3 regions of the uncultured Chloroflexus sp. genome follow, and region 2 is predicted to be linked to each of the others. Evidence: riboswitches for the same ligand, from Rfam matches in the RefSeq annotation. Region 2 holds a riboswitch; each other region holds the start of a gene.
The links. Region 2 has a riboswitch for cobalamin ahead of Q1A00_RS09120 (hypothetical protein). Riboswitches for the same ligand answer to the same signal wherever they lie in the genome.

Region 1: another riboswitch for cobalamin. It lies ahead of cobO (cob(I)yrinic acid a,c-diamide adenosyltransferase); the one in region 2 lies ahead of Q1A00_RS09120 (hypothetical protein).
Region 3: another riboswitch for cobalamin. It lies ahead of Q1A00_RS13690 (prenyltransferase/squalene oxidase repeat-containing protein); the one in region 2 lies ahead of Q1A00_RS09120 (hypothetical protein).

Annotation. Positions count from the first base shown of each region.
Region 1 covers NZ_CALLJH010000007.1:48,919-58,806, reverse strand. The annotation lists gene Q1A00_RS03400 (energy-coupling factor ABC transporter permease) at 1-222, opposite strand, end outside; gene cobT (nicotinate-nucleotide--dimethylbenzimidazole phosphoribosyltransferase) at 295-1,350, opposite strand; gene cobN (cobaltochelatase subunit CobN) at 1,435-5,667, opposite strand; gene cobO (cob(I)yrinic acid a,c-diamide adenosyltransferase) at 5,837-6,445, opposite strand; cobalamin riboswitch at 6,563-6,708, opposite strand; gene ilvA (threonine ammonia-lyase, biosynthetic) at 6,785-8,302, opposite strand; gene Q1A00_RS03375 (sensor domain-containing diguanylate cyclase) at 8,289-9,888, opposite strand, start outside.
Region 2 covers NZ_CALLJH010000024.1:1,818-11,705, reverse strand. The annotation lists gene Q1A00_RS09160 (hypothetical protein) at 1-718, opposite strand, end outside; gene Q1A00_RS09155 (CAP domain-containing protein) at 861-2,219, opposite strand; gene dps (DNA starvation/stationary phase protection protein Dps) at 2,406-2,897, shown strand; gene Q1A00_RS09145 (extracellular solute-binding protein) at 2,902-4,209, shown strand; gene Q1A00_RS09140 (zinc ribbon domain-containing protein) at 4,366-4,908, shown strand; gene Q1A00_RS09135 (hypothetical protein) at 5,081-5,281, opposite strand; gene Q1A00_RS09130 (acyl-CoA thioesterase) at 5,767-6,171, opposite strand; gene Q1A00_RS09125 (ABC transporter substrate-binding protein) at 6,164-7,054, opposite strand; gene Q1A00_RS09120 (hypothetical protein) at 7,110-7,448, opposite strand; cobalamin riboswitch at 7,675-7,820, opposite strand; gene Q1A00_RS09115 (hypothetical protein) at 8,574-8,906, shown strand; gene Q1A00_RS09110 (M23 family metallopeptidase) at 9,262-9,888, opposite strand, start outside.
Region 3 covers NZ_CALLJH010000039.1:75,284-85,171, reverse strand. The annotation lists gene Q1A00_RS13700 (histidine phosphatase family protein) at 1-308, opposite strand, end outside; gene Q1A00_RS13695 (hypothetical protein) at 530-1,267, opposite strand; gene Q1A00_RS13690 (prenyltransferase/squalene oxidase repeat-containing protein) at 1,314-2,375, opposite strand; cobalamin riboswitch at 2,521-2,662, opposite strand; gene Q1A00_RS13685 ([LysW]-lysine hydrolase) at 2,842-3,888, opposite strand; gene Q1A00_RS13680 (ATP-binding protein) at 4,002-4,415, shown strand; gene Q1A00_RS13675 (YcxB family protein) at 4,428-4,931, shown strand; gene Q1A00_RS13670 (bifunctional RecB family nuclease/DEAD/DEAH box helicase) at 4,915-9,147, shown strand; gene Q1A00_RS13665 (2-oxoacid:acceptor oxidoreductase subunit alpha) at 9,509-9,888, shown strand, end outside.

The DNA.
Region 1 (9,888 bases), on a different contig from region 2:
GGCGGCGAAACCGAGCAGCAACCGTACCTCGGGTTTTTCGCGCACCATGCGCTGAAGCTGGCGAAACCCGATCACCCAAAACGGGATGGTGACCGCAAACCAAATTAATGCCCACAGCGGCGGCAAGAAGCCTTCCATAATATGCATCGCATACGCTGGCCGCGCTTCACCTACGATGAGCAGCGCTGCTCCAATGACGATCATGACCCAACGGTGCTTCATGCGTGGTTTCTCCCCATCATAGCAGTAGAATGACCATGCGCCGGTTGCCACGGGGCGCACCGCCCTGCGCCGCTACTGTTTTTCTGACACACCTGCCTCGGCAAATGTCGCCATCTCGTCGAGCACCTTGCACGCCGCCTGACAGATCGACATGGCTAACACTGCACCGGTGCCTTCACCGAGGCGCATATTGAGATCAAGTAACGGTTGTAAATCAAGATGCGAAAAGACAGCCGCGTGGCCTCGCTCCACCGAGCGGTGACCGGCGATCATATACGACGTAGCCGCGGGAGCTATCGTCGCCGCGATGAGTGCTGCCGAGCCGGCAATGAACCCATCGATCACCACCGGCACCCGCCGTGCCGCTGCGCCGAGGATCACACCCGCCAAGCCGCCGATCTCCAACCCGCCTACTTTTGCTAGCACGTCAAGTCCGTCGCGTGGATTGGGCCGGTGCAACGCCAGCGCCTGCTCGATCACGGCAATCTTGCGCGCCAAAGCAGTATCATCAATGCCGGTGCCGCGGCCAGTCACTTCTGCGGCGGGCCGCTCGGTGATCGCCGCTACTACCGCACTTGCCGCCGTTGTGTTGGCAATACCCATCTCACCGGTTGCAAGCAGGTCAACTCCATTGTCAATCGCCTCGTTGGCGCAGGTAATCCCGACTTCAATCGCTTGCCGGGCTAGCTCAAGACTCATTGCCGGCTCTTGACTGAAGTCGGCAGTGCCATAGGCCAGCTTGCGACTGACGAGTTCAGGATGCGACGGCAGATCGGCGGCAACGCCAATATCGACGACGATCACCTGCGCCCCTACGTGACGGGCAAGCACGTTAATCGCCGCACCACCCCGCAAAAAGTTAAGCACCATCTGCGGTGTCACTTCAGTAGGGAAGGCGCTGACCCCTTGACGGGCCACGCCATGATCGGCGGCCATGACGATAACCGCCGGCTTGGTGAGCCGTGGTCGCTCGCGCCCGGTTATGCCGGCAATCCGGATCGAGAGTTCTTCTAGCCGCCCCAATGAACCAGCCGGTTTGGTGAGGGTGTCTTGCCGACGACGTGCTGCCGCTGCTGCTTGATCATCGAGCGGGCCGATGTGGTTGATGGTGTCGGTCAAAAGGGTCATAGGTGTCTCCTGATACTATGAAAGTCGGATGCCCGATAGCTTTACGGATTGTTCGCCGAATACCTCATCAATAAGAGCTATCCACTAAAGGGAACGTAATCCTTCGCGCTGTTCTTCACCGTAAACCAACACTGCTGCGATAGCGGCTTGCGCCTCGGCGGATGGTTCACGCCACATACCGCGTCCGATTGCTTCGTTCAACCGTTCGGCAATTGCTTGCAACGCCCACGGATTAACCGCTTGCAGCCATTGTTGCACCTCAGGATCACGCACGTAATGTTCGGTTACTTGTTCGTACATCCAATCGGCCAACACCTGCGCGGTCGCATCGTAGCCGAAGAGATAGTCAACAGTTGCGGCCAGTTCAAGGCCGCCTTTATAGCCGTGCCGGCGCATACTGGCAATCCATTTCGGATTAATTACTCGCGCTCGAAAAACGCGCCGCGCCTCTTCGCGCAGATCGCGAGTGCGGGGCCGCGCCGGATCGCTGCTGTCGCCGAAGTAACGAGCCGGGTTACGGCCGCTCAGTGCGCGAATGGCTGCGATCATGCCGCCGTGGAATTGGAAATAGTCGTCGCTGTCGAAGATGTCGTGTTCACGGGTGTCTTGATTTTTGGTGGCGACCTGCACCGTACTGAGCGCAGCGGCAAAGGCGGTCTCTGCCGGTACGCCTTGCTCGGTTGCGGTGTAGGCATACCCGCCCCACTTCAAGTACACCCGCGCCAGATCGGTTTCATCGCTCCAGTTTTGGCCGTCAATCAACTGGAGCATACCGGCGCCGTAGCTTCCCGGCGGACTGCCGAAGATGCGGTAGCGCGCCTCTCGCTGGGCAGACTCAGCATCTGTGCCGCTCTCGACCAACGCCTGTTCGGTCATCAAGACGTGTTTGCGCGGGAAGTTCATCGTCAGCGGTTCGTCAAGCGCAATCACTGCCTGTACCGCTTGATCGATCAACTCGATAAGATGGGGAAAGGCGTCGCGGAAGAAACCGCTAATCCGGCAGACGACATCGATCCGCGGGCGACCAAGTTCAGCGAGCGGGATAATATCGAAGCCGATCACGCGCCGATTCTCACGTTGCCAGCGCGGGCGCACGCCAAGCAGGGCTAATACCTGCGCCACGTCGTCACCGGCAGTGCGGATGAGGCTGGTGCCCCAGATGCTGATGCCGACACTTTCAGGGATGGCGCCGTATTCGCGCTGGTAGCGCTGGATCAGGTCGCGCGCCAGCCCTTGGCCGGTCTCCCACGCGGCGAGGCTTGGCACGCTGCGCGGATCAAGGCTGTAGAAGTTGCGTCCGGTCGGCAGAACGTGGGCCATGCCCCGCGTCGGCGCGCCGCTCGGCCCCGGCGGTACGAACCGACCGCCAAGCGCGGCCAGCAGATGTACGATTTCGTCAGTTGCGCTCTGGCGTAAGCGCGGTACGATCCATTCGCAGGCGTAGCGCAGCGCCGCAGCAACCGGCTCGTGATCTCTATGTGCCGGCAAAGCATCTGTCAGCACACCAGCAACTGCCGCTGTCTCCCAACCAGCATCATTGAGCCGGCTCAATATTTGCCGGCAAAGATTCTCAAGAGCCGCGATGCAATCGGCATTGGTTGCCCACTGCTCGTCACCGAACCGCCGTCGGCCCGGCTGTTCCTGCAAGGTGCGCCAGTCTTCTCCCAACGCCGCCGCGACCGTTGCCGGCAAGCTCGGCGCGTGCAGGTTGGGCAAACGCAGCAGGTGGTACACCAGATCGACCAACTGCGCGCCAACGGGTACCGTGCCGAGAATGTGCAGACCATCGCGGATCTGCGCGCCGGTCAGTTCGCACAAATAGCCTTCGATGTCTTCGAGTAGGTGAGCAACCTCACGCCCTTCTAACTCGGCCAACACGGTGGGCGTACCGTCTTCAAGCACACTCCCATCCCACTCGTGCTTGTGATCGCCGTGATCGGCCTGTAACACATAGCGCAGATCGTCAGCCAACTGGCTGCGTTGCAGCACCTCCCAAATCTGGCGCTGCAAGAGCGGCAGCTTGCTCGGATCGAGCCGTTCCATACGGTAGTATTCATCGACCAATTGGGCCAATTCGGCCAAATCGCCATATGCGCCTGCGTTGGTCATCGGCGGAGTGAGGTGATCGATGATTACCGCATGGGCGCGCCGCTTGGCTTGGGTACCTTCACCGGGATCGTTGATGATGAAGGGGTAGATCAAGGGCAGATCGGCAAGAAATGGATCGGGAAAGCAGGTAGCGCTCAACCCAACCCCTTTGCCGGGCAGCCATTCGAGCGTGCCGTGCTTACCGAGATGGATGATCGCATCGGCGCGCCATTCGTCGCGTAGCCAGCGATAGAGCGCGTAGTAGTTGTGCGGCGGCGGCAGGTCGGGCCGGTGGTAGATGGCATCGGGATCCATATCGTAACCGCGCGGCGGTTGCAGCGCTACAAACACGTTGCCGAATTCTAACCCGGCCAGCGCCAGCGCGCCGTTATGCACATACGCGCTTCCCGGCGGCGGCCCCCATTGGCGGGTCATAGCCGCTTGCACCTCCGCCGGCAGCTCGGCAAACCAGCGTTGGTAGGTAGCCACCGGAATCCGGTACGATTGGGCCAACTGCTCGGTAGTCAACCACGTCTCGTCATACGAGCAGCGTGCAATCAGATCGGCGATCAGCCGGTCGCCGTTTTCCGGCAAATCGCCGACCATATAGCCAGACTCGCGCAAGGCGGCAAACAGGCGCATCAGCGAGGCCGGTGCATCAAGGCCGACCGCATTGCCGATCCGCTGCGCTTTGGCGTTACTGTTAGTCAAGATGACCGCGATCCGCTTCTGCGCATTCGGGATGCACCGCAATTGCGTCAACCGCCAGACCATGCCGGCCAGCCGTTCGATCCGCTCTTGATCGGGCAATGAGCGCGCCGCCGACTCGCCCGCTTGGGCTTTAAACGCCACCGGTATGCCAATGATTCGGCCATCAAGTTCAGGCAAGGCCACATTCATCGCCGTATCGAGCGGCCCCAACCCGCGCCCGTCGCGCTGCCATACCTCGCGACTGGTACTGCTGATCAACGCCTGCACGACCGGCACATCGAGTTGCGCAAATGGATGCGGATCACTATCGCCAAGCGCAAAGCTGAGCGTCGAGACGATCACATCAACCGGCCCGGCTTGGCGCAACAGATCGAGCGCCACCGGCAGGCCCGCCGTATTCACCTCTTTGAGCGAATGGGTGTAGACTGCGCGCACGCGCAAGCCGTGCGCTTGCAAGCCAGCGATCAGCGCATCGACAAAGGCGGTATTGCCGCTGAGCAAATGGGCGCGGTAGAAGAGTAGGCCGGCTACCGGCGCGTCATCAGCCGCCAGCGCCGGTTGGGCCACCTTGCCGCGCCGACGTAGTTTGGGTGGGGTGTAGATACCGTGGAGCGGCAATTCGACCGGCGGATCGTAGCCCCACCCGCTCGCCAACAGGTAATCGCTCAGACACTGCAAGCCGTTGGCAAGATTGGCCGCGCCGCCAGCCTGAAAATAGGCGCTCGCCAGCATCGCCAACGGCACGCCAACTGTCGAACGTGCCATCAGATCAGGGTCAACCTGCTCGACTGCCGGCACACAGAGTAGGAAGCCGCCCGTCGCCGCCGCCCATTGTTGCAGCCGTTCGAGACCATAGGCGAATGCTGCCGGACTGTGCAGGCGCGCTACCACGATCGCAGCCGCAGGCAGATACTGTTCGAGCAAGCGGTCAATCGCCGCCGGTTCGGCCAACCGGCCCACGTGCGCCATCCGCACCGGCGCAAAGCCGTCGGGCAACAGGTCGAGCGCCTGCTCGAGCGCGAGCAAGTCAGTATCGGCTTGGCTCAGCACGAGAATGCCATCACCAACCACTGCCGGTAGTCGTTCGGCGATCGTGGTCGGCGCACTCACGCCATCCCAGCTAAAGCCGTTGAACAGGTGCGGCGCCAATGCCGACGGTGGCGGCAGCGGATGATCGGCTGCCAGTAGCTCCTCAATAAAATCGTACAGAATCGGGATAAGCGCCGGATCGTTCAGCGAATGAAACCAGTATGGCCGCCCATCCATCAGCAAAAGGGCCACATTCGCCAGTGGGCATGGCCCAAGACAACCGCCTTGGCTCAGATGCACCCGATTGCGCAGCCGCCGCCGCTCCCATTCGCGATGGTACAGATCAGTAGGTACCGGCGCAAAGCCGCGCTCGGTGTGGCCACAGCAGCAGCCGGTCGCACAGATGATCAGCATCCCGCGCCGGGCACCGGCATTGACCATCCGCCCATCGAGGCGCTGCACCATATTGCGTTTGAGCGATTCGACCATGGTTCCTCGCTGCTAGTGCCAAATTTACCGCCAAGAACGCAAAGGACGCGGAGGGGCGCTTCATTGGTCACACGCACAACCGAACTTGCTATTCAACTTCCTCAACCTCTGCGCTCTCCGCTTCCCCCTGCGGTAAAAAACTACCTCAGCAGTCAATGCTCGCAAACCCTCAATACTCAATCCCCGGCTGAGCGCGAATACCCTGATCACGGAACGGATGCTTTATTTCCTGCATTTCGGTGACCAGATCGGCATACTCAATCAACTCCGGCGGCGCATAGCGGCCAGTAATGATCAGATGAAGCATCGGCGGCTTATGCACCTTCAGCCACTCCACCACCTCAGTGGCCGGCACCCAGCCGTAGTGCATCACATAAGTAAACTCATCGAGCAAAAAGACATCGAAGTCGCCGCTGGCAATCTGCTGCTTGGCCAACTCCCAACCGTGCAACGCCCGCGCCTGCGTCTCATCGAGATTGCGGCTCGTCCACGTAAAGCCATCACCGAGCGGCGTCAGGGTAATCCCCATGCGCTCAAGCGCGCGCAACTCACCAAACTTAGCCTGTTCGTGTTTGATAAACTGCACACCACCGACACGCATATTGCGCCCCCACGCACGCAGCAGAATACCGAGGGCAGCAGTAGTTTTGCCTTTTCCATTGCCCGTATTGACGATCACCAACCCTTTAGGCTGATGACTAGCCCGCACTGCCTTGCGGCGCGCTTCAGCTTCAGGCGATGAACCCGGCTCAGTTGGTGTTGTGGGTGTATCTTCCATACGTTGCGCCTTTACAACTAAAACAAGAACCCCAGCCACTTGCACTGGCCGGGGTTATGAAACGATGACGCGCAGGTATGCGCCTCCCGTTCATCCTCCTTGGCACGAGAAGGGCTGAACGAACCATTACATCGCGGCAGGCGTCCTGGCTTCCGACCGATAACGGCCGGTTACAGTTGCGGCACAGCGCTGGACTTGCACCAGCTTCCACCTTTACGCCCTAGCATCCGGGCTAGCGGGACACCGCGATGGGTATGGAATTGCGTATGTGCAATAATGCGTCAATTATAACACAGAATCGCTGATGCACTATCAAGCGCAATGCTGCGCAAGCTAGTCTCACTTCAAAAACAGATGGTACGCCGGATTATCGCTCTGCTCTTGGTACGGATAGCCTAACCGACTCAGCGAAGCGTAAAACCGGTCGAGGTCAGCATCAGGCACCTGAATCCCCGCCAGCACCCGGCCATGGGCGCTGCCGTGATTGCGGTAGTGGAACAGACTAATATTCCACGACGCATCGAGTGACTCGAGAAACTGGAGCAACGCCCCCGGACGTTCAGGAAACTCGAACGAAAAGAGCCGTTCATCGGTCGCTTCTGGCGCGCGCCCACCAACCATGTGGCGCAGATGAATAATTGCCAGCTCATCATTGGTCAGATCGAGCACTGTGTAGCCGGCATTCCGCAACCGCTCGGCCAACTCGTGACGCTGACGCGCATCGGTCAGTTGCACACCAACAAACACGTTCGCATCGGGACGAGGTGCATAACGATAGTTGAACTCGGTAATGTTGTGCGGCCCAATGGTACGACAAAACTGCTTAAACGAACCGGGGCGTTCGGGGATAGTGACGGCAAAGAGGGCTTCGCGTCGTTCGCCAATCTCGGCCCGCTCGGCGACATGGCGCAGGCGGTCGAAATTCATATTTGCGCCACAGGTCAACGCCACTGCCGGCAGATCGGTGCCGTACTCGGCAATGTACCGCTTCAGACCGGCGACTGCCAACGCCCCCGCCGGTTCCATAATCGCGCGCGTATCTTCAAACACATCCTTAATCGCGGCGCAGACCTCATCGGTCGTCACGCGGACAAAATCATCAACGTAGCGTTGCACAATCGCAAAGGTATGCTCGCCGACACGCCGCACCGCCACGCCATCGACAAAGATGCCGACCTGATCGAGCGTCACCCGATAGCCAGCCCGCACGCTCTGATACATCGCATCGGAGTCGTCCGGCTCAACGGCAATAATTTCGATATTGGGGTTAATACTCTTGAGAAAGATCGCAATACCGGCGATCAAGCCGCCGCCCCCCACCGGCACAAAGACCCGGTAGCGTTCGGACCGCATCTGCTGCGAAATCTCAAGCCCAATCGTTCCCTGCCCGGCGATCACCAGCGGATCGTCATAGGGATGGATGAACGTCAGACCTAATTCCTTCTGCAAACGATAGGCATGGGCCTCGGCGTCACTGTAACTATCGCCGTAGAGCACCACCTCGGCGTTGCGGCGGCGGCACGCCGCAACCTTTATTTCAGGCGTGGTCACTGGCATCACGATGAGGGTGCGAATGCCCAGTTGCTGACCAGAATAGGCCACGCCTTGGGCATGATTCCCGGCAGAAGCGGTAATCACACCGCGCGCCTTCTCGTCGGGACTCAGATGCGCCATCCGATTATAAGCACCGCGCAGCTTAAACGAAAAGATTGGCAACAGATCTTCGCGCTTAAAGAAAATCTGCGCCCCCAGCCGCGCGCTGAGCAGCGGCGCCGGTTGCAGAGGCGTTTCTTGCACCACATCGTAGACCCGGCTGGTCAGAATCCGTTGCACATAGGTAAAATCAGGGTTCGGCATATGTAGAAAGCTCCTGTGCGCCGCAGACACGGTTGCGCCCTCGCTGCTTGGCCAGATAGAGCGCCCGATCGGCATCAGCAATGAGGGAAGACGGATCAGGATGAGAAACGGCTTGAAAGGTCGCAACACCGATGCTGAGCGTTAGCGTAATCTGTTGCTCATCAACTAGAAACGGCGTAGCCATCACCGTCTGGCACAAGCGTTCAGCCGCTAACAACGCCGCATGATACGGTGTTTCCGGTAAGATCAAACCAAACTCTTCGCCGCCATAACGCGCTAGGATATCGGTATCACGCAGTTGTTGCCGGCACCGGCGCGCCAATTCGCGCAAAATATGATCACCGGCCAGATGGCCGTAGGTATCGTTCACCTGCTTAAAATGATCAATATCAATCATCGCAATACTGACCGGGGTATGATACCGGCGCGAACGATCGATTTCGTGTTGTAAATGTTGCAGAAAATGGCGCCGGTTCACCAACTCGGTAAGCGTATCGGTCATCGCCAGCGTCTGCATATGGGCAAAGCGCAGAGCATTGTACAGCGCAACCGCCACCGTCGCCGCTAGCATCTCGAGTGCGCTCAAATCAGACATGGTATAGGCATCGAGGTGATCGTGCCACGCCAGCAATGCGCCAATAATCCGATCACCAACCACGAGCGGCGTCGCCAAGAGTGATTGATGATCCAGATCGCCTTCGATCTCAAGCGCGGGTTGCATCGCCGGTTCAGGCAGCGCGTGCGCCCCTGACAGCCGCAGCGAGACGCCGAAACGAAGCACGTAGCCAGCAATACCTTGCGTAAGCGGCAGTTGCAACCTTGGTTGGCGGCCAGCCGTCGTTACCAGATAGACATACTCGACCATCTGCTGGTCATTCAACAGCGCAATGGTAAAACCAGCATGGGAGATTAACCGGTTGACAGCGCGATGGATTGCCTGATAGAGTTGTTCGAGATCCAGCGTAGCACCAATCTCAATACTGGCTTGATAGAGGGTGTAGCGTTCATCGGCATTGCGAATGGCGCGCTGGTATAGGCGGGCGCTTTGCAAGGCAATCGCAGTCTGGTGGGCGATAGCTTGCAAGAGATCGCGATCGCTCTCGTGAAAGGGCTTGTTACGGAAACGATACACCGCCAAGATACCCAACGGCGTCTTGCCATGGATAATCGGTGTCGCCAGCAGCGAAGAAACCCCAATACGCACTAATTCCGGCAATGCCATTGGATGATTGGCGTAGTCTGGAATGAGGATCGACTTCCCATTCTCGATCATCTGCCACATCAACCCGCGCCGCGGCTCTTTAAAGGGCGTCACCAGATCAACCGGCAGATTCACGAGATGGCCAGACAACAACCGATCGTGATCCGGATCGTACACCGGCAGCGCGCCAGCATCAGCATCGAGGAGATCCATTGCAAAACGCACCACATGTTCCAGCACATGGTTCATCTCAAGTTTGCTGGACAGGGTGAGCGCCATTTCACCGAGCCGGTGATCAACCAGCGGCTCTGGCGCCGGTTGCCGGAACGTGATCAGCAGACCGAACGGTACTCCCGGCGCTTGCCACAAAAACTGGCGTTGTAGC
Region 2 (9,888 bases):
CTTTGACAGCCGCAGCGCTGAAACCATAGCGCTGCCATGCCACACTGCCATCAGTGAGACGGTAGGCGCGCAGAAAGGCCACCTTCAGATCGGAAGCCGCTTGGGTGTAGCCGGTGGCAACGACCAGCCCATTCGCCGCATCAAGCGCAATATCGGCGACAGCAGTGCCGGCCACGGTCATCGCCAACGGTGCGCCGCCGGTTGGTGGATAGACCAGTACCGTTCGATCGGCGGCTCGCAACACTGCTACCCGGCCATCAGCGGCAATCGCGCAACGCGCGACCGCGCCCGGCGTCGCCCGCCACCGCACCGTCGCCAGATCAGGTTCCAACACGATCACCCCGTCTAGCCCGCATGCAACGGCGCTACCATCACTGGCAAGCGCCGCATGGTTGAGCGTTGCAGCGACCCGCACTACCCCGCTGATCGTCCGGCCATCGGCGGCAATCCTAATCAACGCGCCAGACCCGCCCCCCGGCACGATCGTCTCGGGCGCGCCAGTCAGCGCCGGCACATTCCCAGCCAGCACCAGTTCACCGGTAGGCGTAAAGCCGGCCGCAACCAGCGTATCGTCCTGCCTACTGCCCAGATAACCAGCCACCGTAGGCGGCGGAGCTTGCACCCACGGCACCCACACTGTCACCGGGTTGGCTTGGGCTTGGACGGAAGCGAGCGCAACGACGAACAGTAGGTAGATAATGATCGGAAAGAGACGCATCACAAACACCGTATGTTCTGACGAGAGTACGGCAGGCGATCACGCTGCCGGATCCTACCCCAAGCAATGTGCCCAGTCTGGAGTGCGGCAGTGAGACTGCCGCATCCTCCATACGTTATCACACCGCGCTGACCAGTGACGCTCACCGCCCTGTCTGAAACTGCCACGTATAGCTAAACGGTTGCCCATCGTAGCTACCGGCTACCGTCACCTCAATCGTAGCCGATGCCGGTAACGGTTGGGCAGGCATAATCGCGATCCCCTTATGGCCAGCCGGCAAATCGGTCGAAACCGTATGCGGCAATGCCGTACCGCCCACAACTCGCAGATCGGTTGCAGTGACCGTTGGCGTACTGCCGAAATAACGCCAGTGCAGTGTAATTGGGTAGATGGCCGCTGGCACACCCTGTTGGTTCACCCCCGGATAATACACCGGCCAGCCGGTATAATTGATTCCTTCGTCGAAAGACGACAACACATCGAGCGCTGCCGCGCTCCGCCCACCATCGGCTACTGAGTAGAAACCAAAGCCGGTGCGCTGGAGGGTTGGATAGAGCATCCAGAGGCGATGACCGACCGATTCCATCCAGCTATCAATCGCAGCGGCCGGTTGCCACGAGAAGCCCCACCCTATCCACACATTCCCCTTCTGCGCGCAGATTTGCCCGGCCGGCGAGGCATACGGCAGCGCAGGGTTCTGATCATGGGTCAGATGATTATTTTCAGCCACATAGCGGGCGTGTTGCCAACAGTTATCGCTGAGCACTGCCTCTTCCTGCACCGGCGCCAAGCCGGCAAACGCCCGGTAGGCATTCAGCCGATCCAGCCAATAGGCAGGCAACGCCGGCGGAGGCGCAAAGGCCTCGCGGCCAAGCAAGCCCAACAACACCACATCTGGCCCAAGCTGCGAATGCAACTCAAACCGCGCCCGCTCGAACCACTGTGTAAGCACCGTATCACCCGACGCATTGGTCTCCATACGTGGTTCAGTCAACGGCAACCCAAAGAGCGCCAAGCTTTCCGCCTCGCTGAACCCGCGCCTACCGTCAAACTCAAGACCGTGCGCCTGCCAATAGTGCAAAAACGCATCACAAACGAGATGCTGGGTCTCGGCGAAATAACGACAACCGGCTTGTTGCGTCACCGGCGCTTTCGGTTCGCTTTGCCACGGCATCCCCCGCCGTTGCAACAAATCATCACCCAACCGGCCGAGTAGCACATCATAAGGCCGCGCTAATTCGGGATGCAGTTCAAAGCGATTGCGCTCGAAGAGTTGCACGAGCCGCGCACGCCCTTCGACCTCTTGCGTCAGGGCAGGCGAAATCGGGAAACCAAATACCGGTAACCCGCCATTTTGCTGCCAGTACTCAGCAAATCGGCCTGTAATGCAATCTGGCACTTCGGCGAAGCAGATGCGGTATTGGGCCTGCACAGGTTGCGCAGGCAACAATGAGCAGAGCATGATGACGCCAATCACTGTGAAGCCCAACCATCGCCACATATCGGTATGCTCCTATCATGCGCATTGCCGGCAGGTTATGTTGGCTATTGTACCAACCGTGTATTGGCATAACTAGCCTGACTTTGGTATGATGAAAGTACCGTGATGACGCCCTCACCTGCTGTCATCGCTGTAGCCAGCCGCACTGGGCGGTTTGGCTAGGATGGACTGATAAGGAGGGAACCAATGACTCAGACCACGGAATTTGCCACCCGGATCGATTTGCCGCTCGAGCGGCGGCGGTCGCTGATCACGATGCTCAACCAGCAACTGGCTGATACGTTTGATCTGATGAGCCAAGCCAAGCAGGCCCACTGGAATGTCAAAGGGCCGCATTTCATGGAGCTGCACGAGCTGTTTGATGAGTTGGCCGGGCGGCTGAACGGGTTCGTTGATGCATTGGCCGAACGGGTCACGGCCCTTGGCGGTATGGCAATGGGTACGGCGCGCCTCGCCGCTGCAGCGTCGCGCTTGCCCGAATACCCCACCGACATCACCGACGGCATGGCCCATGTTGCAGCTTTGGCCGATCGCTTTGCCGCCTACGGCAAGACGACGCGCCAAGCGATTGATTTCGCCGCCGAGATGGGTGATCAGGCAACCGCTGATCTGATGACCGAGATCGCCCGCATCATCGACAAGGATCTCTGGTTCCTCGAAGCCCATTTGCAGGGATAGTGCCGTGAGTCTTCGCATTGCCCGCGCCGCGGCGCTGATCGGCGTCGCGGCGTTGATCTGCGCCGCCTGCGCTGCACCGGTGCCTGCGCCAACCCCAGCGCCCACGGCGACCGCAGCGCCAACTGTGCCCCCAGCGCCCACGGCGACCGCAATGCCTACCGCAACGCCAATCCCCACGGCTACCCCGGCGGCGCGCCAATTGACGATCTGGGTCGCCGAGCCGGCTGACGCCCAAGCGGCGATTGCCGCCGAATTACAACCGGCAGCGCAAGCAAGTGATATTCAATTAACCATCATTCCTCGCGACCCCGACGGGCTGTTGCTCAGTCTCGCCACCGATCGCCTGCTCGGCCTGCCGCCGCCTGACCTGATCTGGGCCGATCAAGAGGCGTTGGTTGGCTTGTTGGCTGATAACGCGCTTGCGCCGCTTAGCATCGAGCTGCCGGCTGACCTCTTGCCCGGCCTGCGCACGATTGCTAGCAGCGATAATATGCTCTGGGGAGCGCCAGTCATGGCGCAAGATATGCTGCTACTCCTCTACCAGCTCGACCGTACTCCCCCGGCGACGGCAGTCGATCTCGTAGCAGCGTCACGAGCGGCGCGTACACCAGAGCGGGCCGGTCTAGTGCAGGGTTGGGGGGCGGCGCGCTGGCTAGCGCCGTGGTTCTACGCTGCTGGCGGCGCATTTACCACCCCCGACGGCGCTGAGCCAACGCTCGACACGCCGGCAATGACGGATGCGATCACGTTGTTGCGCGATCTGTACCAAGCGGCGCCGCGCAACGGCGACAGTTATGCCCGTGGCCAACGGCTGCTGGCGCAAGGGTTTGCGGCGTATGCGATCGATGGTGATTGGGCATGGCCCACCTACCGCGCTATCAGCGACACCTTCCAGATCGGGATCGCGCCGTTGCCGGCGTTCAACGGCAATCCAGCCCGACCGCTGATCGGCGGCAGCCTGTTCATGCGTCACCGCGACGGACAGGCCACGCAAGCGGATGTAGTGGCGATCGTTCATATACTCTACCGACCAGATGTGCAACTGCGGCTGAGTGCAGCACTGGGCCGGTTACCGGCCCGCCGCGAATTACTGGCCGATTCCAGCATCCAAACCGACCCCGCCCGCGCCGCCGCTGCGACGCAGGCCGCCACCGCTCCCGGCCTGCCGCCCACCCCGGCAGCGCGCTGTGCTATCTTTGGCGTCGAATCGTACCTGTACAGCGCCACTACCGGCGATCCGCCCCTTAAAGATGCGCCAGCACGTATGCAACGCGAGGCGTTGGCCTGCTTGCGCCAGTTTGCGCAACCCTAACCTGTGCAGCAGCGTCATAGTAAAGAGGGTGCGGCAGTTGCACTGCCCCACTCCCCACCAGAGACGGTCAGATTGTTCGATCCAATTCTAACGACGAAGCGCTATCTTCTTGCGCAAACGATCGTTTATTGCGTATTGGCTCAGAAAGGGGGCGCTATGCACTGCCCACACTGCAATACCACTCTACCCGATGACGCCCGCTTCTGCATCGAATGTGGCACAGCGGTGCGTGTGGCGACGGGTGAAACGGTGCAACTGCCGAGCAGCGATGCCACAACCATTACCTGCCCGCACTGCCACTTTGTCAATCCGCGCCACGCCCGTTTCTGCGTCTTCTGCGGCGAACCGATGCAGGGAAGTGGGCAAGCGCGCACCGTAGCGGCTCCTCAACCCAAGCCGGCGCGCGGCAAGCATGAACTAGGCATCACCTTATTGCTGATCGGGGCGGCTTTATTGATCCCGATCATCTTCCGGTTGCCGCCCATGATCTGGCCAAACATTCTGATGGTGCTAGGCATTACCCAACTCATCTTTCACTTCCAGCGCGGCTCCATCGCTGCTGGGATGCGCAACGCAATCTGGCTGTTTGGGTTGGGAGTGCTGTTCCTCATGCCACGCCTCTTTTTCCCCGGCTTGCTCTTGCTGGTGGGTTTGACCTTGCTGATGGAAAGTTGGCGGTGGAAAGGGAAGGCGCCGTGACGCTTTGGGCGTAGGACACGGATTGACTTCATCCGTGTCCTACACCGTATGATCCTCGCAACACCAGCGACATCCAGACCCGCAGCGGCAGACTCTCATCATCCCGCGCCTGAATGGTAGCGATAAGTTGCTGGATTGAATTGAGATTGCCGCACACCCACGGACGGTCGAATCAGTGATGCAGTTGGCTGCGCCCGTCGCCCAAGATATAGGCATAGACCAAGCAGTGTGACCAACCGGCAGTGGGCTGGATGAACGAATGCTCGCCCTCTTCGGCGTGGATGCCGGCCCGCGTTAGATACCACCAGCGTAAGCTATCGCCTGTTTCACGCGAAAGCGCACGCGCCGCCGAGTCGTTGGTCTGCTCGCGCACGTACCGACCGATCTCCGGCTGGTACTGTCGGTGTAGGGTGTGATCACGCAGCCTACTTGCAGGGCATTGACCGTCGTGCTTACCGCTTGGGTATCGGAAGTTGTAGACGATGTGGCGGGCAGGGTAAAGCAACCTGTACCACTGCTGCCTCGCAAAACACGGCGCCGGCCACTCTTAGCCGGCGCGCTAGCAAGAGATCGCAAGCGGAACGTTACGCCTTCAACTTTTCCAACTCGGCAACCTACAGCTCCAGATACCCACACGATGAGAAAGAGTACGACTTGATGTCAGAACTTTGAGTGACGTGCCCAGACCGATCCTCTCAGCCAGTATATCGCCCTTTTTGACCACCTTCAGCAACGGGCTGAGGATCCTAACGCTGCCTCAATCGTTCGGTATGGCATTTGGGGCATTGCGTAGTGGCCCTCCTCATCCCTATCGCAAGCTCGCCGGTGCAGCGTCCATGATAGCAAAGCGCCGCTCTGTCACTGCCCGGCAAGTGCCGCCGGATCTAGCGACGGCACAGGAACCGGCTTCCCATCATCGCCAATCGCGACCAAGACACATTCGGCTTGGCAAGCTAGCACTCGCTCCTCGTGATCCATCGGCTCCCACCACATCTCCACTGAAATGTGCATCGAGCTGCGCCCGGTGCGGACAAGACGCGCAATCAATTCGACGATCGATCCCTCACGCACCGGGTGGCGAAAGTTAACTTCGCTCAGGTGAACCGTCACCACTTTGCGCCGGCACCAGCGGGTGGCGCAGACAAAAGCGGCTTGATCTATCCACGCTACCGCTTGCCCGCCGAAGAGCGTGCCATAGTGATTGGTGTCGGCGGGGAAAATGGGAAAGACCATGCGTGTTTCGACGTGATGTGACTTAGGCATAACACTGCTCCGTCAATCGAGTTGGGGGTAAGAGCGTTGCCAGACGTTCGACCAGATCGACCATACGCGGCGTGGGGCGAATACTGAGCGGGCGGGCATCAAGCGCGTAAACCCGCCGATCACGGATAGCCGGGATCGCGCGCGCCTCGCACGGCAGTTTGGCGGTCTGCCAATACCGCTCGGTGGCTTGGGCCGTATGCCCGGCCAACAGTAACACGATCACATCGGGTTGCGCAGCTTGTATCTGTTTCCAGCTCACCGGAACCGAATGCCCATCCACCCGGCTCAACAACTCATTCCCGCCGGCCAACCGCACAATCTCCGCTGCCCACTGACCAGCGGTAAACGGCGGGTCGAGCCACTCCAGCGCCACCACTTTCGGACGCGGACGGCCAGCGCTGGCCATCTGCACCCGCGCTAACTGCATCTGCATCTGGTCGCACAACCGCCGGCCCCGTTCAGGATAACCTACCGCTTCCGCGATGACCATCACATCGTGAGAGAGGTCATCGAGATCAGGCATCGCCAACGAGACGATCTGGCTATCAGCCGGCAAACGCTGCCGCAGCGAGCATACCTCGTCAAACGAAGGCAAACCAAGATCGCACAGGTCTTGAGTGATGATCAGATCAGGCGCGAGCGTGATAAGCGCAGCTTCATCAAGTGAAAAGAGATTCTCACCCCGGCGTAGGCGCGTCGCCAACACCCAATCGAGTTCTGCCACCGAGAGGCTAGCAGGGATCGCCGAGCGGGTCACACGTGGTAATCCGGTGACAACCTCGGCAGGAAAATCGCACAGATGGGAAACGCCAACCAAGAGATCGGCCAAACCGAGACGGCAGATTATCTCGGTTGCCGGCGGCATCAATGACACAATGCGCATACTCTTCATTCCTCTCGCCATTGGTGAAGGCACATTATCAAGTTATTGAGGTCAGCTACGTCGAGTTGAATGGTTGCAAAGCCGACAATTCACAACTAAATCCGGCCCAGCGCACATAGCGCAACTTGCGGCGCGAAAACCGGTCGAAACCGATCTGGCGCATCCGCTCATCCATTGACGTCTTGGCCCAACGCTCGTAATCGGTGCTGAGACCGCGCGATAGCAAGGCGAGGTGCAAGATACGCGCCCGATCATGAGCGATGCGCTCGATATAGCTCAGTGCTAGACATGGCGACTGGTTCACCAGCTCGACAAAATCACGGCAGTAGCCGGCAAGCCGCTGCTCGATCGTATGCAATTCATCACAAATATCGCGCACATCACACTGCAACATTGGCCCGCTCCTTTCCTGCCTACGCCAACAGCAGGCACAGCGCTCACGACAAACAAACCAACAACCTCCCAGCACGAGCGATTAAGGGAGATAAGAGTCAGTGCAGCTTCGCGCTACAAGCAAAAACCCCGATCTCCTTCCAGAGATCGGGGCAACATGATCTGGGTCAACGCGAGAGCGCGTTCAAGGCGCGCGGGGCATGTCCGTCCTCCTTAGCTCGAGAAGGGCTGAACAGACACATCGCGGCAGGCGTCCTGGCTTCCGGCCAATCCTGACCGGTTACAGTTGCGGCACAGCGCTGGACTTGCACCAGCTTCCACCTTTACGCCCTAGCATCCGGGCTAACGGGTCACCGCGACGGTATTTGGTTGGCAACGTACACGATTATAGATACATAGTATAGCGCACTCGTTCTCAGTCTGCTCATCATCAGCGTGAACACCTGACCACACCGCGTAAAAAAGGATAACTAGGGGGATTATAACCTGCTCGCAACAATCCCCACCGACAGAGTGCGTCATGCAGAAACACAACTCTATTGCATAACGAACATCATTACGGAGTGCGGTAGTAAAACTACCACACTCTCTGAACATCACTATCTCTTATCCATACTGCGATCATACTCCCACATCGCCAAATCAACCTCTTGCACCAGCCACCCCAACTCAGCCGCCAGACGTTTAACCGCTCAGGTGGCGTTTGTAATCAGCCATCGAGAACGTTCGCTTCTCTTCACCAAAGATTTGCCGCCAGCCGCGAAAATCAATCACCGCAGATTGTTCTGAAAACACCAACGCTAATATCGTCGAATCCACGGGTATACCGACACCACCCAAGCTGCTCAAGATGCCTAACCATAACTCAACTTCATAGTCCTGAAGACTGATAACGCTGCGCCGGTTACTATCCCGATCACAGTGACAACGCTGCGCGAAGGCGATTCAATAGGAGGAACATCCTTGCCAAATTCCTCAATAGATGCCGGTATGACGCATCAGTTGGGCAAACTAGCCGCCTGCCGCTACGAACAGGCGCTGAATGGCGCTGTCGAGCAGCGCCCGCCAGTACAGGTCTTCACATCGTTCGTTGCTCGATCATACGTTCTGAGAGAGGAGGTTCGCTATGCGTCATCCAGTGGTATGCTCAGCTCTGCTGTTGATCACGCTCGTCCTCGCCGCGTTCGCCGTGCCATCTACATTGCCCATCCGCGTACCACGCGCGACAGCAGCGACATTCAACGAACCGCCGGCGCCGCAGGGGATCGAATTTACCCAAGTGGTTGCAGGCAATGATCATACCTGCGGGCTAGCGGATAGCGCTATGGTCATTGCCGGGGTTGGAACCACTACGGCCAACTTGGCGACGGCAAGACGGCCCCCTCCCACCAGTAAGGCCATCGCGGTGGATAGTGTGCATACTTGCACACTGCTGACTGACGGCACCGTCCGCTGCTAGGACTGCAACAACTCCGGCCAACTCGGCGACGGCGCTGCCGATTACCGTCCGTTCCCGATGCGAGTGGTGGAACCGGACGGGAGCAAGGCGCCGCAGCCGCAGATCTTCATTCCGATGATTGTGAAGCTTGGGTCGTAACTCACGAACGGCGTCCAGCAACACCATCACACTATGGCAAGTGGCTGAGCGATACTGATCCGTGTGCATCTGTTCCCAATTGTGAAAATATGTATCCCATTCAGCCAAATTAGGATACGAATTCGTATAGGTGCTACGGATTTTCACCGATCCGTACACATCCGTCCAACCCGTGGCAATCTATAGTCTATTCAAAACACCTGCCCACAGCCTACGGTTACGGGCGCAGCAGCTCGCCCCGCTCCCACGCTTGCAGGTACGCAAACGGCGGGATCTCGCCGCGCCGCACGGCCCAGTCGTCCGGCGTTGTCGGGCGTGAGATGCCAAAATGCAGGTGCGGCGGGGTGCCACGCGCATTGCCGCTGTTACCGGTGTATCCCAAGACCTGCCCCGCCTCGACCCGCACCCCCGGCTCGATCCCTTCAGCAACCGCCGACAAATGTGAGCCGTAGTAGCGCCAGCCGTCATCACCGATGATCGCGACTGCCAAGCCGCCGCGATGCTCAGGCTGGTTCGTGGCCGGATTCCAGCGATCGACTCGGTTGACAAAATCGACGATGCCGCTCGTTGGGGCTACAAATTCACTCCCAACCGGGCAAAAGATGTCGGTCGCCGGATAGTCGTGATGGTAAGGGCTATACTCAATCCGTTCGCCGCGCACCGGGAAGACGTATGTGAGCGTGACCGGCGTGGCAGTCGGTGGTACCGGCGTCGGCTCTAACGTGGATGTTAGGGTCGGCAGGGATGTCGGGCTAGGTCGCGGGGTGCGGGTTGGCGGGAACGGCGTCGGGCTAGACATCACTATCGCCACTGTCGCCACTGGAAGAGACTGCTGGCTTACCGA
Region 3 (9,888 bases), on a different contig from region 2:
GTTGGGAAGCGTTGCCCTACTTCACGGTAGGTTAGTCCCTCCCACAAACCCTGATCAACCTCGATCCAGCGCGAGTCTTCACGCAACGGGATGGAACGATGCTGCAGCAGGGCCGCAGCCAACGCGCGCGTGCGCTGGGTAGGGCTGGCGATAGCATGGGTAAAGGGCAACGCGCGCAGCCGATTCGCCGCCGCTGCGTGCTGGCGCAGGCCGTACTCGGTCAGCGGGCTATCGCCACGGCCCAGATACCGGCGAGCACGGTTGGCTTCGGTTTGGCCATGGCGAACGAGCCAGACACTGGTGCGCATTGTGTCGTTAACCCCCTATCCTCTCACTATTGACGGCACGCGCATTGGCGTTGCAGAGAGATAATACGATGTATCGTTGGCTCGATCAGGGAGCCGCATTGCCGTGCGGGGTTACCCTCGACCGGCCCCCCGCCGTCGACCGCCTCCCACCCTTGCCGTATGATCACGCCGCTGTAGGAGCCACACCGCCGTGCGGCTTTCCATTGGTACATCACTATTCGTTAATTCGTTCCTCTCATTCGTTGATTCGTTGCCGCCACAACAATACCGCCGATTAACAACGCCGCCAGCGCCGCAAAGCCCAGCCATTGCCCGGCAGTGCCGGTCGCCGGCGGTGGCGTTGCGGTGGGTGCTGCCGTCGCCGCCGGCGGTGGTGTTGTGGTAGGTGCTGCCGTTGCGGTGGGTGTTGCCGTCGCCGCCGGCGGTGGCGTTGTGGTAGGTGCTGCCGTCGCTGTCGGCGCTATAGTCGCCGCTTCCGCCGCTTCACTCCGGCATACATCGGCGAGTTCCAGATGAGGCGGAACCGCCCCGCCACTGGCATCACCCGGCCCCCATGCCCACCCGTGCAGATCGCCATCGCTCACCCGCACGCTACTCGCACCGAGGTTAGAGTAGCGCCACCCACCCGCTTCGCGCCGGTAGAAGGCCCAATACACCGCCCGACCCTGCTGATCGCGAGCACAGAAACAACTGGTGGCCGGATAATCACACCCTTCGCGCCCAATTTTGCATACCGCTGCGCCAATGCTGCTTTGCTGGCTAATGACCGGCAGGCCACTACGTTCGAGCAGCTCTAATCCGCTGATCGACGGCTCACTAAACTCGACGCACGCAGTAACAACTTCGCCATTGCCAAACCGCACGACTACTCCGGCGCGGTTAACCGCCGGTTGCGCGGCAGCCACGCCAGAGAGAAGCGCGATCGCGATTAAGCCAACAAGTTGAAAAATTCGCTTCATCGCTGTATGGGCACAGCAGCGCTGTGCCCTGCAAGCTATCTTCTCATTATCCTACCTGCGTCCGCCGCAACGCTTGCCCTGCCGCCAACGCCAGCAAGCCAGCCAGCGCCAGCAGCGGCAATAGCGGCTGTGCTTCGCCAGCAGTGCGCGGCAGCGTAGTCGCCGGCGCAATCAGGCTCTGCGCTGCTGGGATCGAGGTCGTCGCCACCGGCAATGCCTTCCCGACCAGCGCCGGAATAGCCTGATAGGTCGCGAGCGCATTATCATCGGGCATCGCATTTTGATAGCGGAACGCACCGCTGCTGTTTTGGAAGGCGGCCAACGCACTGAGTGGCGTCGCGTCGCTTTGCTTCCACGCTGCGCCGCTGGGATCTTCGCCGAGGGCAATGATGGCCATCGTCACCGCTGCCGTCGAGTTAGCATCGCTGGCATTGCCAAACGGCGATGTCTGCGAGTAGGGGAAGCCGCCATCAGGGTTTTGCTGGCCGCGCAGGTAAGCCCGCGCCGCGTTCAGCGCATCAGCGGCGCGGGCCCGGCCAGCCAGCGCCATCACTGCCAACGCCGTGGTGTTCGTATCGCTACCGGTTGCCGCCGTGCCATCAAAGCTCCAGCCGCCGTCGCGCAATTGCAGCGCGATCAGCCGGTCAATCGCCGCCGCTGGCGGTTGCACACCCATTGCCTTGATCGCTAATAATGCGAGCGCATGACCGTACACATCGCTACCGTACTGACCGGTCGTTGCGTTGTACGTTGAACCAAGCTGTTGGGCTAGATTGACCCCGCCGAAGTTGAGCGGATCGCTCTGAGCGGCGACGGCGGCCAATATCAGTTTGGCCGTCGCACCGGCTGATGAGGTGCCGTAGGTGGCTGCCTGCCCGGCGAGGTAGGTCACGGCATTGGCCGACGGTTGCTGACCACCAGCTACGAAAGCGACGATCGCGTCGGCTGTGTCACCCGGCCCAAAACCGGCAAAGCTCCCGTCGGCTTGCTGTTGACTGGCGACCCATTTCAGCGCCGATTCGACCGCCGTGCCCTGCGCAGCGACCGGCAGCCAAGCGGCGATACTCAACACCGTGGCAAGGAATAGTGCAAAAACCCGGCGCATCATGCAGATCCCTTTCGTTCAACAAAACATCACAATCCAACAGATCTATTGCCCCGACAACAAAAACCCCTTCCACGGCTGTGGAAGGGTGCGAAGGCAAGAAAGAACGCCAATCTTGCGCGCGCCTCACCCCCTTTCCAGCGCGGGTGTGATAGCGAACAAGCAGGGACGGGCATTCTGGCTCGTCGCCGATGGCGACCTACAGTAGCGTGGACTGCGCCGGCCTTTGACCGGACTTCCCCCAATTAAGCCCTTCGCTTCCTCCGGGCTCCCTGCTGGCGGGGTTGCTACCCCGCAATTACTTATATTCAATTGCGGCGATAGTACCATAATTGCTACCGTGCGTCAATGGAGTAGAGCTTGGCAATCTCCCTACTACCCTCTCGCTACAAGCGGCTTGCCCGTTTGTAGGCAAGGAGTAGGGAGTCGGGATTGTCAATCTTTCCCCATCTCCCTAACTCCCTCCCCATCACCGCAATTGCGCCAGCACCTCGGCCAACACCGCAATCGCCCGCTCGTATTCAGCCAGCTCGACGTGCTCGTCGGGGGTGTGGTCAAGGCGCGAGTCGCCCGGCCCGTAGGCGACGATCGGGCATTGCCACACCGGCCCGACCACGTTCATATCGGCAGTGCCGGTTTTGTGCAAGAAGGCCGGTTGACCGCCGTGTTGGCGGATAGCACGCACAAAGGCGCTGGCCAGCGGCGTGGTGCGTGAGCTTTGGAAGGCGGGACAGGCCCCTTCAAATCCTACCTCTGCCGGGCCGGCCAGCCTGCGCACGGTCTCGGCTAACTCGTGCGGATCAATGCCGGGTGGGAGGCGCAGACCAACAGTCGCTTCTACCCATTCACTGATTCCGTCGCTGCCACTGCTCACGCGGCGCAACGAGGGGATCAACTGCTCGAACAGTCGCTCACGCCCCGCATTCACATGCTGACAATGTTGTTCAACTGCACGCCAAAAATCAACCATCTGCTCAGGTGCGGCACGCTGTTCACCAGCGCTGTGGGCAGCCGGCTGCTGATACCGGTAGTGCGTCAGCAAGCGTCCTTTATACCCCAGCGTGATCCGATCCCAACCGCTTGGCTCGCCGATCACGCAGAATGCCGGACGATACCGGTCACGGGCGGCATGTGCGCCGCGCGAACTGGCCGCCTCTTCCTCGGTTGCACCGATGATCGCCAGCCGACAGTTAAGCGTGCCGGCCAATTCGGCCCGCCGCGCCGCCCACACAAACGTTGCCAGCGGCCCTTTGGCATCAACCGCGCCTCGTCCGTACAGTTTACCATCCTCGATCCGCACCGGCACCTCGCCCGGCACAGTATCAATATGGCCGAGCAACACCACCAGCGGCCCACTTGTGCCCACATGCCCAACCGCGCTGCCCGACTCATCAACGAATGCTTCCCAGCCAAAAGCCGCCATCTGCTCGACCATCACCTGCACCGCCGCCGCTTCGTGGCCCGATAACGATGGCGTGCGCAAGAGGCGAATGAGAAATTCAACCGCTTCATGCATTATCAAACTCTCCTCAGCGATAACCTAACAGAGGTATTGTTACTCACTACTTCCTCACCCTATGGTATCATGCACGATATATTTGCCGAATCCCCACCTATACTGGAGATAATATGTCCGCATCATTCGTCTTTAACGCCGACCTACGCAGCCTTAAACAGATCCGGCGTTTCATCACTGATGCGGCCAGCAATATCGGCGCTCGCCGGGATAGTATCGACGATGTTGTGTATGCGGCTAATGAGCTGATTTCCAATGCGATTACCTACGGCTATGGCGGCCAAGCTGGCCCCATTTGGGTCGATGTCTGGAACGACGGTGATATGCTGTGTGTGCGCATTTGCGATGCCGCGCCGGCCTTCAACCCGCTCAATGTGCCGCTGCCGCGCAATCTGATCGGGCGCGGCCAGCAACGCGCCGGCGGGTTGGGGTTATTTTTGTCGCGCCATCTGCTCGATGATTTACAATATCGAGTATTGCCTCAGGGTGGAAATGAATTAATACTGGTGAAGTGGAATGCTTTTTAGCGGTAACTGGCCATGATTATCGAGAGCACTATTAGCCAGCGCGAGTTTACGCGCCATGCACTGAGCCGTTATTTTCGCCGGCCGATTTTCTACGTGTTTGCGTTTGTCGCCGCTATCTTGACCGCATTCGTGATCTACGATCCGAGCATCCCGCAAGCGCCAGCCCTGATCGGCGGCTGGATTCCGTTTCTGGTCTACGCCATCACCGGTTTTGTCCTGATCTACCGCCAGAGCCGCAACTGCGATCTACCGATTTACCAGCCAACTCGTTACGAATTGGGACGCGAGACGTTGATCGTCAGCGCACGCAGCGGGCGCAGCGAGATTCCATGGTCGAAGGTGCGCGCGTGGCGCAAGCTTGGCGGTGTTTACGAGCTGCAACTGATCAATGGGCAGGTGTTGCTCATCTCGGCCCGCGCGATTGGCCCCCGCCAAGTAGGCGCTTTCGAGCGCATGCTGCGCAACCGGATCGAGCCCAAGCCAGAGCCGGGGGTGTTCGATGAGCCAGCAGCATGAGATAGATGAGCGCTTACCGCCGTTGGCGCTTGACTCGGCCCAACCGCAGGCGATTTCTCCCACCGATCTAGCCCAGTACCTGCGGCTCGATCAGTGCCGGCGCTATCTGCGCTTGCGCCTGCACGAACGCCGGAAGGAGCTGAGTTGGCTGCCCCGCTACGGTATGTCGCTTCAGCCCCTCCCGCCGATGCTGACCATCGCTGGGCGCCAGTTTGAGCAGGAGATCGAGGCGCAGGTGCGCAAGCGGTTTCCGCAGGCGATTCACTGCGCGCAGCGCCGGCAACAGGGTGTTCCCAACTTTTTGCTGTCTAATCACAATCATATCGTTATTGACCAGTTGCGGCATCTGACGCCCAACACGACCCACGTGCTGTTTCAACCCCGCTTAGCCGCGCGCGTGTACGGCTGGGAGATGAGCGGCGATGTCGATCTGCTGTTGCTATCCTGCGATGATGCCGGCGCTTGCCATGCGATCATTATTGACACCAAAAGTTCGGCGGCAGCCAAGATCGAGCACCGCTTGCAGTTGGCCTGTTACCAACGTCTGCTCGAACAGATAACGGGCGATGCCGGCGTGACGCTGGCTTCCATCCGGCTTGGCGTGCTCTATCGCGGTGAGACACCATCACCGCAGCATACCCCTGCTGAACAGCGGCGGGTGGCCAATGAGCGCCAGCAGGCATCTGATCTCCTCGGTGTGACGATTGCTCAGCTTGAGCTGATTGCCGATCCTGCCCCTTACCTCGCCGAGATTGAGACCCTGCTCGATGGGTCGACATCGATTTTGGCGACTACCGCCACTGCGCCGTTTGCCGAGTTGCCATTTCATCTCACTGCTAAGTGCGATGGCTGCCTCTATAACGAAGTGTGTATGCGCTGGGCTGCCACCCACGATGACCTCTCACTTATCCCGTCGCTCACCGAGCCGGAGAAGGCAGCTTTACGCGCGCACGGTATTACCACCACGAACCAACTGGCTCTGCTCAAAGAGTTCGATGGCGAGCGGTTGATCACGCCGGACAGCCACCGTCCATTGATTAACCAACTGCACAGCCATCCCATATTGGCCCCGCGTCTCGATGAGTTGATTCACCGCGCCCGCGCGTTTCGCCGCTGGCGTGGCGATCGGCTCACAGCTACCGCTTATCTGCCCTACAAAGGCCATAGCTCGTTGCCTGCTGTAAGCGCCGATTTCCATCCCAACCTGATCGCCGTCTATCTTGACCCGCTTTACGACCATACGAAGGGCATGCTAGTGTTGCTCGGTGCGCTGGTGGTTGGGTATAGAAACGGTGTCCCCTCTCAGGAACGGACACTGATCAAATTACTCGACCAACCGCCGCAGTTGCCAGCCGATGAAGGGAAGTTGCTGGAAGAATGGATCAATGAACTCTTGCAGGCGATTGTTGCGGTGGCTGATGAGACTCGGCAAGCGCCTATCCATCTAATCGTGCCCGATTCGTTCAGTTTGCAAAACCTGCTCGACGGGCTGGCCCGCCACCCTCAAGTCTTTGGCTCGACCCCACTCTACGATCTGGCGGCGCAGAGCGCCGGTTTTGAAGCGCCGATGGTAACGGTGCTAATCAGCGAGCGCCGTCGGTTCCGCAACGACCCGCTCGCCTACGACTCGTTGGCGCGCTTGGCGTACATGCAGCGGTTTGATTGGGGCGAGTATCGCCGGCTCTTCTACCGGCGCGTGTTCGATGATCTCGGTAATGACAAAGATTTGGGCTGGTATACCCGACGGGTACGCTTCAACAATCAGATACCTCTTGAATATGTGTATGCAGCGTGGGATGCATTACCGCCGCCACCCGGTCACGGCAATGACGATTTGGTTGATTACCGGCGAGTCAAGCGGCAAGATGTCATCAACTTTGTCGAGAAGCGGCTACATGCCATCGCACTGCTGGTCGATCAAGTACCGCGCAATCCGCGCACAACCAAACCGGCGTTTGATCTCTCGTGCATTGTCAACTACTCACGACGGGCGCATACTTTGGCCGATGCGCTGGCCGAATTTCTGTTGCTCGAGCGGTACGTGGCGCTGGTGACATGGGGGCAGCAGCATCTGCCGCCGCCCGAACAGCGGGTACTGGCCGGTACTAGCCTGATTGTGCGCTACGAGTTGGAAGATCAAGACCCGGCCTTGCTCGAGACGCTGGCCGAAAACGAGCGCCGGCAGGCGTTGAAGGCTGAATTGACCGGTGGCCGGAAAGGGGTGCGGTTGAAGGCCGAGCAGAAAAAGCAGGTCGAGCCGCTGCCGCTGCCTGATGTGCCGCTGTGTCTGCGGATTGATCTCAGCGGTGTTGAGTGCGATCTCGCAACAACACTGCGCTTGACTAGTCTCTCGCCCGGCGATAAGGTCATTCTCGCGCCGCGCTGGAGCGTTGATGAACGGTTGCCACCCGACCAGCGCGAACCGTTCACCACCACGGTTCGCCAACTGCTCTATCAGCCACGGGCGACGCTGGTTGCGATTGAAGCAGACGGACGGGTGTTGCTGAAGCCTGAACATCGCTATAGCACAGGCGATCGACGGTTCACCTTCAACAGCAATTGGCGTTGGCCGCAAGCCGGCGAGCTGTATACGATCGAGGCCGATCCCAACGACATCTATGGCCAGCGCTGTATGGAGGTAGTGCGGGAATTGCAGAAAGGGGCAGTCAATGCGCTCTACGTGCGCTTGAACGATCCCGCCGGGGTGCGGGTCGCGTTGCCGGAAACGGCGCAAACTGGGCACGACCAGTTCGTCGCGGGGTTGCGTGTGTTGGCCGAGGCTGGTGTGTTGCACCCCTTTGATGAGCACCAGATGGATTACATTGCCAACTATGGCGATGCTCCCACCTTGCTGGTGCAAGGCCCGCCCGGCACCGGCAAGAGCTACACGTCGGCCTTTGCCCTGCTGGCCCGCATGCAAGGCTTGCTGGCTGCCGGCCAACCCTGCCGCGTATTGCTCAGTTGTAAGACGCATGCTGCCACCGATGTGCTTTTGCGCAAGATTGGCGAGGTGCAAGCAAAGCTTGCCATCGTGCGCGACCAACGCCCTGAACTGTTCGCTGCCTATTTTGATGAACGACTGCTGACCATACCCCTTTTTCGAGTTCGTCCTAGGCAGAATGCCGAACCATCGTCGGCTGTGCAGGTCATCGACAGCATCAGCCCGATCATTGATACATCGGCCTGCTTCGTCGCTGCCACACCGTTTGCAGTGGCGTCGTTGCTGCGGCGCGAGCAGTGCTACCACACCGAACCCTTTGCCGATCTGCTGCTGCTCGATGAAGCATCGCAGATGAACTTACCTGAAGCCTGTATGGCGGCATTGGGCCTCAAAGCCGAGGGGAGGCTGATTGTCGTCGGCGATCACCGGCAGATGCCGCCGATTGTGCAGCACGAATGGCGTGGTGAGCGTCGGCGCACCTTCCAAGCCTACCGCGTCTATGCCTCGCTGTTCGAGACCCTGCTCAACCTTGATCCACCGCCGCCGCTGGCGCGGTTGGTCGAGAGCTTCCGCCTGCACCGCGATCTGGCCGCGTTTCTGCGCCGCGTCATCTACGAACAAGACGGTATTCCCTACTTTTCGCGCCGTGTCACCACTCTGGCTGTCGCCCAGATTGCTGACCCTATGGTTGCTGCTGCGCTCCATCCCAACCATCCACTGGTAGTTATCGTCCACGACGAGGCGCAGAGCCAAGACAGCAACCCCTTCGAGGCGAGCCTCATTCGGCCACTGATCGAGACATTAGTTGGACAGCTTGGCCTCGATGCCGCCACCGGCATCGGTATCGTCGTGCCGCACCGCGCCCAACGGCTGACGCTGCGCGAAAAACTGCCTGAGATTATGCAGGCGCTCTTGATCGAGCACGATGGCGCGACCGTCGATACCGTCGAGCGCTTCCAAGGCGATGAACGCGACGTGATCATCGTCTCGGCCACCGAGAGCGACCCCGACTACCTGCGCGCCGCCAGCGGCTTCTTGCTCGATCCGCGCCGGCTCAATGTTGCTCTCAGCCGCGCGCGCCACAAGCTGATCTTAATCGCCGCCCGCACCGTCTTCCAGCTCTTCGCCACCGACGAAGAGATCTTTCAGCACGCGCAACTGTGGAAACGGCTGCTGCGTGACACCTGCCGCGTGCTGCTCTGGCAGGGTGAACGTGATGGTATTGCCGTCGAGGTGTGGGGGAACCTTCAGGGAGCAGGAGCAGAGGAGAGGTGAAGGTACGATGTCCCCTGCTCTCCATTCGTTCGCTGACCTATTTCTCCCAACCTTTGCCCTGAAGAGAGCGAGCGTCGTTTTCCTTCCCCCCGCTCCCCACTGGGGAGCGGGGTAGGGTGAGGGGACAATACATAACGTATGACCACAGTGTCTGGGGTTGGGTTTTAGTGGTGGGGCGCAGCACCGCTGCGCCCCTACCATATTCCTGCCCGCAACATATTTGCACAATCATCGCACTGTTTATCACAAGCAAAAAGTCATTGCAGTGGCTGATCAGCGGTGTTATGATTAGGTTAATAACTTCCTTGTCAGTGCTGCGCCGAGACTGACGCAACACAATGAAGAACGGCGAGGTCGCCATATGATCCAGAAAGAAGATGTCGTCATCCGCGTCGCCGGTGAAAGCGGCGATGGCAGCAGCGCGACTGGCGAGATGCTAGCACAAGCGGCTGCTCGCTCTGGCCTCCACGTCTTCACCTTCCGCACCACTCCGGCTGAAATAAAGGGCGGGCCGGTGATGTTTCAGGTGCGCGCTTCCAACAGCCCAGTCCGTTCGATGGGTGATGCGGTTGATGTGCTGTTCGCCTTTAACCGCGAAGCGTGGGATCTCCACCACGCCGATATGGCCCCCAATGCCGTTTTACTCTACGATCCCGAAGAGCTTGACCTCCCTGCCGAGTTTACCGGCATCGCGTACCCGGCCCCAATTGGCCAAATTGCGCAAGCCGCCGGCAACCGGCG